Regions from separate parts of the Methylophaga sp. UBA678 genome, predicted to be linked through region 3. Evidence: riboswitches for the same ligand, from Rfam matches in the RefSeq annotation. Region 3 holds a riboswitch; each other region holds the start of a gene.
The links. Region 3 has a riboswitch for cyclic di-GMP ahead of B3014_RS00445 (hypothetical protein). Riboswitches for the same ligand answer to the same signal wherever they lie in the genome.

Region 1 (3,117 bases), on a different contig from region 3:
ACGATTCAACGTAGCGGTCAAAAAATACCCCATAAACCAATCTTCATTGGTTCTACGAACCGACTTATTTCACAAACCATCAAAGCAAATGGATTTGTTTTAGAAAAGAGCATCTTTATTAGACATAAAAAAGGGGAACCGAAGTTCCCCTTTCAATCTAACTAACAATTGTTAACTTGATTTTTGATTTCAAGTTTTATGCTGCTACTGCAGTTTTTCTACGCATGCCCAATAATCCTAATAAGGCTGGTGCGAATAAAAATAATGCAGCTGGTACAGGTACTGCAGATACTGATACATCATATTTCAAAATACTAGATGTAGCGTCGATAATATCAACAGCGTAGTACACACCAGCAGTTAAAAATGCTGTAAAGCTAAAGTCGCCAGTGATGTTGAAGTACTGTGTACTACCAGTGTAACCACCTGATGGACCTGTGATTTCACTGAATACAAGTACTGCACTATCAAGAGCAGTAAATGGGTTAAATGACCATTCAACCTTTACTGCAGTATCAGTGTCTGAGGTTAAATCGAAGCCTGAAGACCAACTGCTTGATTCACCTACAGTACCACCTGCTAAAACTGTACTGTTGTTGTTTACATCAACGCTTTGAGAAGCACCTGATGAACCAATTCCAGTCAAATTTAACGTAGCGGCATTAACACCAACCGAAAACAAAAGAGCTACAGCAAATAGCATCGCTTTTTTCATAATAAATTCCTATTTAATCTATGAAGCAATGCAACCCGGCCATCTCCAATTACATTAGAGATCCGTGGCTTTCCGACCCCGCCTCACGACGAGTTTGGCTTTATAAAAAACACATCACAAATAACTAATGATGTGACCATCTGAACTATTTCAGATGACTCGATGGTACAAATCACTGAATTTCAGAACCACACCAGTTAGTTAAATCTGGGATGTAACGCACAGCATTTGCTTGATCGCGTGATAATGATCACAAAAAAACTGTGAACTGGTTGTGAATTATTGCAAGAATTAACAATGAGACTTTCTATACACCGGGAATATGGAGTTGCACTATCAGCTTCATTGCGTTATCGCTAGATAGCAGCGAACGCATGTCACTTTACAAAAGTTAACTTTTGTAAAGAAAATACAAAACACGTTATTTTCTATCGCGTCTGGTTGGGTTAGAATTTCCTTGCTGGTAAAACCCAGCGCTCAATTTCAAAGCCAACCTTGGTGTGAGCCAAGCACGGAAAGCTACAGGTCTCAATTCTACTGATAAAAATGAGATGGCTGAGTTGCATTTTCACTTTGCGAATAAGGAAAATGGCATGAAAAAAACGTTACAAAACCTTCTCTTGGGTGGCTTCATTCTTGGAGCAATATCCACAACAGCTATGGCTGCACCTCAGCCCGTTGATTTGTCTTCATGGAAGGCAAATGGTAACGGTAACTGGGTATTACAGTCGGGTAATAATGCTGTTCAACAAGGAATCAACGGTACTCCAACCGTCTTTCACAACAATAAAAATAGCCAGGGCACGGCATTATCAGGTCAGATAACAGTAAAGACGACTGCTGACGATGATTATATCGGGTTTGTCTTGGGTTATAACAATAACGATCTAACCAACTCATCTGCTGATTATTTACTCATCGACTGGAAACAAGGAGATCAAACCTATTACGGTGCTGGTCAAAAAGGCCTGGCCATCTCACAGGTCAGCGGCGTATTAGGTGATAACTCTGGTGCATGGGCTCATGATCCAAGCAAAAATGTGACCGAATTAGCCCGTGCAACTAACTTGGGCGATACAGGTTGGCTGGATAATACAACATATGACTTTGATATTACCTTTACATCCTCTTTAGTTGAAGTTTTTGTCAATGGTATAAAAGAGTTAAGTATTACTGGTGCATTCAGTAATGGTTCTTTTGGTTTTTATAACTACAGCCAACAGAGTGTGCTTTATGCTGGAATTGAAGAAGTTGATGTACCATCTGCAGTTCCCGTACCTGGTGCATTATTGATGTTTGCTCCTGCTCTATTAGGATTTATCGGCTTGCGCCGTAAGGCAAAATAAAGTTCAGCAATAAAAAAAGCCGTGGTCTTTTTTGTACCACGGCTTTTTCACAATACTCAATATCTTGTCAGATAATTGAAGTGTCTCAGAAAAGTTTAAATTTCCCTAGCTAGAGCACGTTTTTTCTACGTAGACCAAGGAACCCTAACAGAGCTGGGGCTAAAAGAAAAAATGCTGCAGGAACAGGGACTTCAGAAACTGATTGCAATGATACGTCATATTTAAAGACGTTTCGATTACCATTCAGCAAATTAACAGAGGCAACTGTGCCTGCGTAAATCAAACCTGTAAACCTGAAATCACCTGAAATATCAAACAACTGAACTGGATCAACCCCATTATCAAAAGAAATGGTGGCTTCTGTCAGCGCAGCTACAGGATTAAATGACCACTCAATAATGGTAGAGGTATCTTCTGTTGTAGTCACATCGTAAGTTGAACTCCACGGCTCGTCACCGTTAGTGACGGTACCACTACCTAACACCGTGCTTCCTGTATCTACTGAGGTGGTCTGAGTGGCATTAGTTGACCCTGTTGGATTGATGGTGAGTGTGGCAGCATTAGCTGACACTGTGGCAAATAAAGCAATTGCAAATAGCATCGCTTGTTTCATATCATAAACTCCTTGATTTGTTACAAAGCAATGCAGCCCAGCCATCTCGTTCTTCATCAAGATCTGTAGCTTTCCGTCCTCGCCTCGCGACGAGTTTGGCTATGACAGCCCATCACGAACGTGTTGAGCCGAACATACCCGCTATGAATGTAAATCAATACCTTCTTAACGGGTACCAACAACAAATAGTTTGTTGTTGCTTCTACCCTAACATTGATAGATCTCAAGTTAAAGGGTGCGCATTTCGGCTTTTCTACTTAAAGATCCGTTTCTTTATTTCAATGGCGACTATCAGTGTTGCTGACTTTCAATCAATATCAACTTTTTTTGATTGTCGGACTGAAGCCAGAGCAGCACAAATAGCAGCACAATTATTTCTTGCATCTGTCATCGTGAGCTTGGGAGCCTTATTTTGCAGTATGCACTCAGAGAAATGCTCTATT
Region 2 (3,117 bases), on a different contig from region 3:
TATCTGGCTTGTTTATTTACAGTTAATACTTAGTCAATATCGCCGAAATAATCGGCCTTATCTTATTTTCCATCATGCCCAAAATGAAAACCCTGATGCGCTGTGTATGTTAGTGAATATGGGTGAGAGACCTGTTCATGTGGTGTGTGTACAAGCCGTGATAAAAATGACGTCCGGGGAGGAGTATAAGCTTGCTGTAACAGAGTTTGAGCGCATTAATGTGACCGAGCAGGATGTGCAGCAAACTTTGCGTCAAGGGCCGTTGCTCAATGGTGGTTATCTGATTTTAGGTACGTTTCGAGACATTATTGAAAACACTCAAAATAAAATAGGTTTAAATGCTTCACTGGAAGACGTTGAATGTCTCGAGTTAAGAGCTGCGGTAATTCATGCTCCGAGTAAACACCCTGTTGGGGCGAAGCGCGCATTTGTGCTGAAGCACAATACCGGCACTTGCGTTTATCCAAAAGACATCAATACGAGACAGATGGTAAAAAGACAAGACAAGCAAGAGGTCGCGGAGTGGATTGAGTCTGAGCTACACCCACGTGAGAGTAAGGAATAGTCATGGCGATGAGTGAGGCTTAGAGAGTAATATTAATCTAATGAATGATTAGATTAAGTCATTGGCTAGCTGCAGTGATGACTTTTGTCAGGAGATAAAAATTGAATCAAGGAAGAGCAACCCTGTTTTCACACAGGCAAGTTGGCATCGCGACTTTTCTAGGTACACCGCTTTGCGGACTGAGCCTTATTGCTATTAATTATGTGCGTATTGGTCAATACGGCAAAGCCATCAGCTCGTTCATTCTTGGTATGATTTCTTTATGCATCCTGTATGTAATGAGTGCGACTGTCTTGAGTTGGGTGCCAGCGTTGATTCAATTTCTGCTTGCTGTGCTGGCGATGCACTTTATTGCCAAGCGGATGCAAGAAGCGATCTTTATTGAGAACCTCGCTTATGGTGGAAAAAAGTCAGGGCTACTCGCTCTCTGGTTTTGGTCATTTTTCACTTTAGCTTGTTACGTTATTGCCGCGCTGAGTTTGATTTATCTAATTGATACCTAGTTGTCCTCCAGATCTGTTTTGCGTGTTCAGATTGATGTGCGTGGGAGTAATCTCAATGACGGAAAACGCCAAAACCTACGTTTAAATTGGCTTTCTAGTACCAAGGTACAATTGATTGAGTTATAGAAGCGATTTATTCTGTAGCTGTAATAAATTAATTTCTCAATAAAGCCAACCTTGGTGTGAGCCAAGCACGGAAAGCTTCAGGTCTTTATAAGTTGTGAATAAAGATGGCTGAGTTGCACAATAACAAAGGCTTATGTAATGAAGTTATTTAGCAAGAATCTAGTAATCGCTCTCGGGTTGTTAATTATGGCGCCGTTGACTGCCAATGCAGCAACTGTCCACCTTGATGCAAAAACAAACACTTCTTCGAATGCTGTTGAACTCAACCTGAAAGCAGGTACTTATTCAATCAGCCCATTTAAAGATGACACATACACAGCGTGGAATGCCTGGGGTAAAGTTCAAGGTTGTGGTGCTGATGGTACAGGTTGTTCAAAAGGCTGGGTAAACAACTACTCATTCACTACACCCTCTGGAACTACTAATATCATCACTAGCGATACTGGTAGATATGCGACTGCTGATTTAGCACTGCTGAATGCACTTGGTGCAACATTTACACTGTTATCAGATGCCACTGTTCAGTTTTTTATCAATGACAGTGTATACGGAGATAATATCGGTGGTATGTCATTAAACGTATCTGCTGTGCCTATTCCTGCTGCAGCATTCTTGTTTGCTCCTGCATTATTAGGTTTCATGGGCTTACGTCGTAGAGCTCAAAAAACAGTCGCTTAATACCCAGACTGTTAAACCGATTAAAGCCGTAATGATTAAGTTCATTACGGCTTTTTTATTGCCTGACAGAAACTTATGGCAAGATGAGATGGCAAATAAACTGTTTTTTGTTGCTGAGAGAATAGTCTTTCGGCGATTGAGTAAAGAGATTGTCATTTACCCATAGAGTTAATTATATGAATATGAATCAAGCTGATGACGACTCAGGCTATGCAGAGGAAACATTAACCTTTGAGCAAACGAGGGAATTGCCAGGAAAGGTATTACTTGAGTTTGGTGCGCCTTGGTGTGGTCATTGTCAGGCAGCAAGTGCAGCTATAATCGAAGTGGTCAATGAACATAGTGAACTGCGTCATATCAAAATCTATGACGGTAAGGGTAAGCGATTGGGCCGTGGGTTTAAGGTTAAGCTATGGCCGACATTGATACTGCTAAACAATGGTCAAGAAGTGGGTCGTCTTGTGAGGCCATTACGTGCTGAAGAGGTTCATGAATTGCTGTCAAAGCTCAACTAAGCCAAACTAGTTCCAGCCCTGTCCCGACTGATTTTCTCTGAGAATAGTTATGCATAAAGACCATGTGCGGCGGTTTTATGAGGTTTTATGGAATGCTCACAACAAGGCATCCATATCTTCTATCCTATGTGATGATGTGACTTTCCGAGGATCATTGGGTGAGGAAAAACGCGGGCATGTCGGGGTCTCTGAGTATGTTGATATGGTCCATAAAGCATTGGGCAATTACACATGCATTATTGATGAGCTTGTAGAAGAAGGCGATAAAGTATTTGCCAAAATGACCTTTACTGGCATTCATCGAGATGTGTTTATGGGATATCCCCCCACACAAAAACGCTTAAGCTGGCAGGGCTCAGCTTTGTTTACTTTTAGACAAGATCTTATTTCTGATGTATGGGTGTTGGGAGATTTAAAGAGTCTGGAGGAGCAACTTCGTCATCAAGATAACCAGGACCCACTACCCAGACTATCTGAAAATAAATAGCCTGGGTATCTCGGCGTTATTCTGAAAGGGCCGTAACGATTTGTTGTGTGTTGTATTGCATCAGTTTGATATAGGTTGGAGCCGGTCCATTTTCTTCAGATAACGACTCCGGATAGAGTCTGCCGCCTGGTTTTGCCCCGGTGGCGTTAGCAATCTGCTTGATCAAACGGGTGTTATTAGAGTTTTCAAAAAAATAACGTGTTACGCCAAGCTGTTTAATCTGGTCGATGAGTTTAGCGATGG
Region 3 (3,117 bases):
TTTTCAAGCAAACACGCTATGGCATGGATGGTGAAAAAATTAAAGTCTGGAAATTCCGCACGATGACGGTAACAGAAGATGGAGATACTGTCACACAGGCACAAAAGAATGATAGCCGTATCACACCATTTGGCGGTTTTTTGAGAAGAACATCATTGGATGAGTTACCTCAATTCTTTAATTCATTGGGCGGAAGCATGTCCATTGTAGGCCCACGGCCTCATGCTGTAGCACATAACGAACAATACCGCGCTCAGATTCAAGGGTATATGTTGAGACATAAAGTCAAACCAGGTATTACGGGCTTAGCCCAGATAAATGGCTTTAGGGGGGAAACTGATACCTTGGACAAAATGCAAGGTCGCGTGCATTACGATTTAAAATATATCCAGAACTGGTCATTGTTATTAGATATTGAGATTATTTTCTTAACGATATTCAAAGGGTTTGTGGGTAAAAATGCCTATTGAATTCCCGACTGAGTATCAGTAGTTTTACTTAGGAAAATAAACTTGTTGCCTGCAATGAGACACGGTATCATATAACTACTATTGAAATAGATGCATCAATCATCGATGCCAGATAACACTTGTTATCGTCATTATTTTCAATAGCAATCAGAACAATAGACATCAACGGTGATGGCTTTGTAGCAAGATCTTAATCATATGATCTTACACAACGTCAGCGGGTTAGATGTTGTGTAATTAAAGCCAAACTCGCTGTGAGGCGGGGTCGGAAAGCCACAGATCTTTAAACTTTTAAAGATGGCTGGGTTGCATTGCTTGTTTTTTCAACTTATGCATAAGGAAGTTTATTATGAAAAAAGCGATGCTATTTGTCGTAGCTTTATTGTTTTCAGTAAGTGTTAACGCCGCGACGTTATCTCTGTCTGAAGTAAGTTCATCTGTCGCAAGTCAAAGTGCTGATGTCACATCTGGTTCAGTTGTATTAGGTAGTGGTACAGTTTCTACTGCTGGTACTTGGAGTTCTGAGTTTGCATTATCAACTGACGAAGCTACACCAGTTGTGATTGCATGGTCATTTAATCCAGCGATTACTGGTGCCACATTAGTATTCGGTACATTGGGTGACACAGTGTCATATGCAATTACCGATGACTTCAGTTTCACTGCTATGCTGACTGCTGGCACAAACTACATCTTAAAAATCATTGATGCGACTTCAGGTGTGGTTAAATATGACGTATCAGTATCTGCAGTACCTGTTCCAGCTGCATTATTCTTGTTTGCCCCTGCCTTATTAGGCTTTTTGGGTATGCGTAGAAAAACAGCTGTTGCAGCGTAAGTAAAAGTTACACAAAATTAAAAAAGGGAGCTTAAGCTCCCTTTTTTATTGGAATTATATTATCCTTCAATATAGTATTTTATTAAGCACGAAAATTAATCATAGACATTGTACCAAGGTACAATAGACACGAACTCGATTGGACTCGTAAGATGAAACCATCTGAAAAGTCAGATAGGTAATTATCAAACTAACAATTTGATAATTGATTTAAAGCCAAACTCGCCGCGAGGCGGGGTCGGAAAGCCACAGATCTTTGTGTATAAAGATGGCTGGGTTGCATTGCTTGTTTATTAACTTATGCATAAGGAAGTTTATTATGAAAAAAGCGATGCTATTTTTTGTAGCTCTTTTGTTTTCGGTCAGTGTTAATGCTGCAACATTGACTCTTACTGGTGTAGGGTCAAGTGGCGCAACACAGTCAGTTGATGTCAATAATAACAGTACTGTATTAGCTGGTGGAACAGTTGGTGAAGTGACAAGTTGGTCTTCACTGTTTGATCTTTCATCAGATGACAACACCGCAGTCAAAGTGGAATGGTCTTTCAACCCGTTCGCAGCTTTAACAGGGGCTACATTAGTATTTGGTGAGTTAGATTTAGGTGGAGATTATTTACCTGGCGCACAAACTTTTGATATTACTGGCGACTTTAGTTTCACAGCATTTTTAACAGCTGGCGTTGTTTATGGTTTAGATATTATTGATGCATCTTCTAACATCCTAAAATATGATGTGTCAGTATCTGCCGTACCAGTACCAGCAGCATTATTCTTGTTTGCCCCTGCTTTATTAGGCTTCTTAGGGCTTAGAAGAAAATCAGCAGTTGCTGCATAAGAATTAAGATTCATATTAACAGTAACTTACTGTAACAAAATGAAAGGGAGCAAAAGCTCCCTTTTTTTTTGAAAAATAGAGTGTTAATATCAAATTTGAATGTCATTTATAGATAAGGATTTTCCCTCATGTCAAAACGCTTCATTTTCTTCTTTTTGATTCTCACTTCCCTATTTTCCTCAAGCGTCTTTGCAGACCAGCGTTATCTATTAAATTCGGGCGATATCCTAGATATTTCAGTATGGAATGAGGAAGCGTTACAAAAACAAGCCGTCGTGCTGCCAGACGGTATTATTACTTTCCCACTAGCCGGTGAAATTGTTGCTAAAGATAAAACAGTAGCTGACGTCGAAGAAGAATTAACCAAAAAACTCAGTGAATACTTAGCTGATCCTGTTGTCACACTCTCTGTTACTAGCGTTGAAGGTAATAGGGTACACATTCTGGGCAAAGTCCTAAATCCAGGTTCGTTTGTAATGAATCAACCTCTGGATGCTATGCAGGCTTTAAGCTTAGCTGGTGGATTATCTCCATATGCAGAAGAAAATAACATTATCGTGCTACGAAGAGACGGCACAACTCAACAAGTCTTACCGGTGAAATATGCTGAAATAAAAAAAGGTAAAGCACTGAATACCAATATCACACTAGAAAGCGGTGACGTCATCATCGTACCTTAAGCAGAATAATAGCTGAGAAGCGTGTCAATGATAAAATATATTCCGCTACTGTTGCCTATGTTACTAAGCAACACTGCGTCGGCAGCTGAATGGGTATTTAATGCTCAGGCAGATCCTAAATTTAAATACGATGATAATGAACTACTACGAGAAGATGAGTTAGATGACTTTAGCTTGAACATTGATCCAACCCTTTCACTAACTCGCTCATTAGAGAACTCGACATCTGAAATACGTCTCGGGTATAGAATTAGTCGATATCAAGACTTAAAAGAACTTGATAAAGAAAATCCA

Region 1: it holds a riboswitch for cyclic di-GMP, as region 3 does, so the genes downstream of both, B3014_RS07675 (PEP-CTERM sorting domain-containing protein) here and B3014_RS00445 (hypothetical protein) in region 3, are expected to answer to the same signal.
Region 2: it holds a riboswitch for cyclic di-GMP, as region 3 does, so the genes downstream of both, B3014_RS14960 (hypothetical protein) here and B3014_RS00445 (hypothetical protein) in region 3, are expected to answer to the same signal.

The regions. Positions count from the first base shown of each region.
Region 1 is NZ_DBNG01000012.1:189,833-192,949, reverse strand. It holds gene B3014_RS07685 (PA0069 family radical SAM protein) at 1-103, shown strand, start outside; gene B3014_RS07680 (hypothetical protein) at 197-715, opposite strand; cyclic di-GMP riboswitch class I at 742-824, opposite strand; cyclic di-GMP riboswitch class I at 1,194-1,283, shown strand; gene B3014_RS07675 (PEP-CTERM sorting domain-containing protein) at 1,309-2,061, shown strand; gene B3014_RS07670 (hypothetical protein) at 2,171-2,674, opposite strand; cyclic di-GMP riboswitch class I at 2,703-2,784, opposite strand; gene B3014_RS07665 (Gfo/Idh/MocA family protein) at 2,982-3,117, opposite strand, start outside.
Region 2 is NZ_DBNG01000034.1:17,381-20,497, forward strand. It holds gene B3014_RS14950 (hypothetical protein) at 1-565, shown strand, start outside; gene B3014_RS14955 (hypothetical protein) at 667-1,068, shown strand; cyclic di-GMP riboswitch class I at 1,229-1,315, shown strand; gene B3014_RS14960 (hypothetical protein) at 1,333-1,872, shown strand; gene B3014_RS14965 (thioredoxin family protein) at 2,049-2,387, shown strand; gene B3014_RS14970 (ester cyclase) at 2,437-2,874, shown strand; gene B3014_RS14975 (metal ABC transporter solute-binding protein, Zn/Mn family) at 2,891-3,117, opposite strand, start outside.
Region 3 is NZ_DBNG01000002.1:38,158-41,274, reverse strand. It holds gene B3014_RS00455 (undecaprenyl-phosphate glucose phosphotransferase) at 1-470, shown strand, start outside; cyclic di-GMP riboswitch class I at 703-784, shown strand; gene B3014_RS00450 (hypothetical protein) at 820-1,308, shown strand; cyclic di-GMP riboswitch class I at 1,514-1,593, shown strand; gene B3014_RS00445 (hypothetical protein) at 1,628-2,143, shown strand; gene B3014_RS00440 (polysaccharide biosynthesis/export family protein) at 2,272-2,823, shown strand; gene B3014_RS00435 (hypothetical protein) at 2,851-3,117, shown strand, end outside.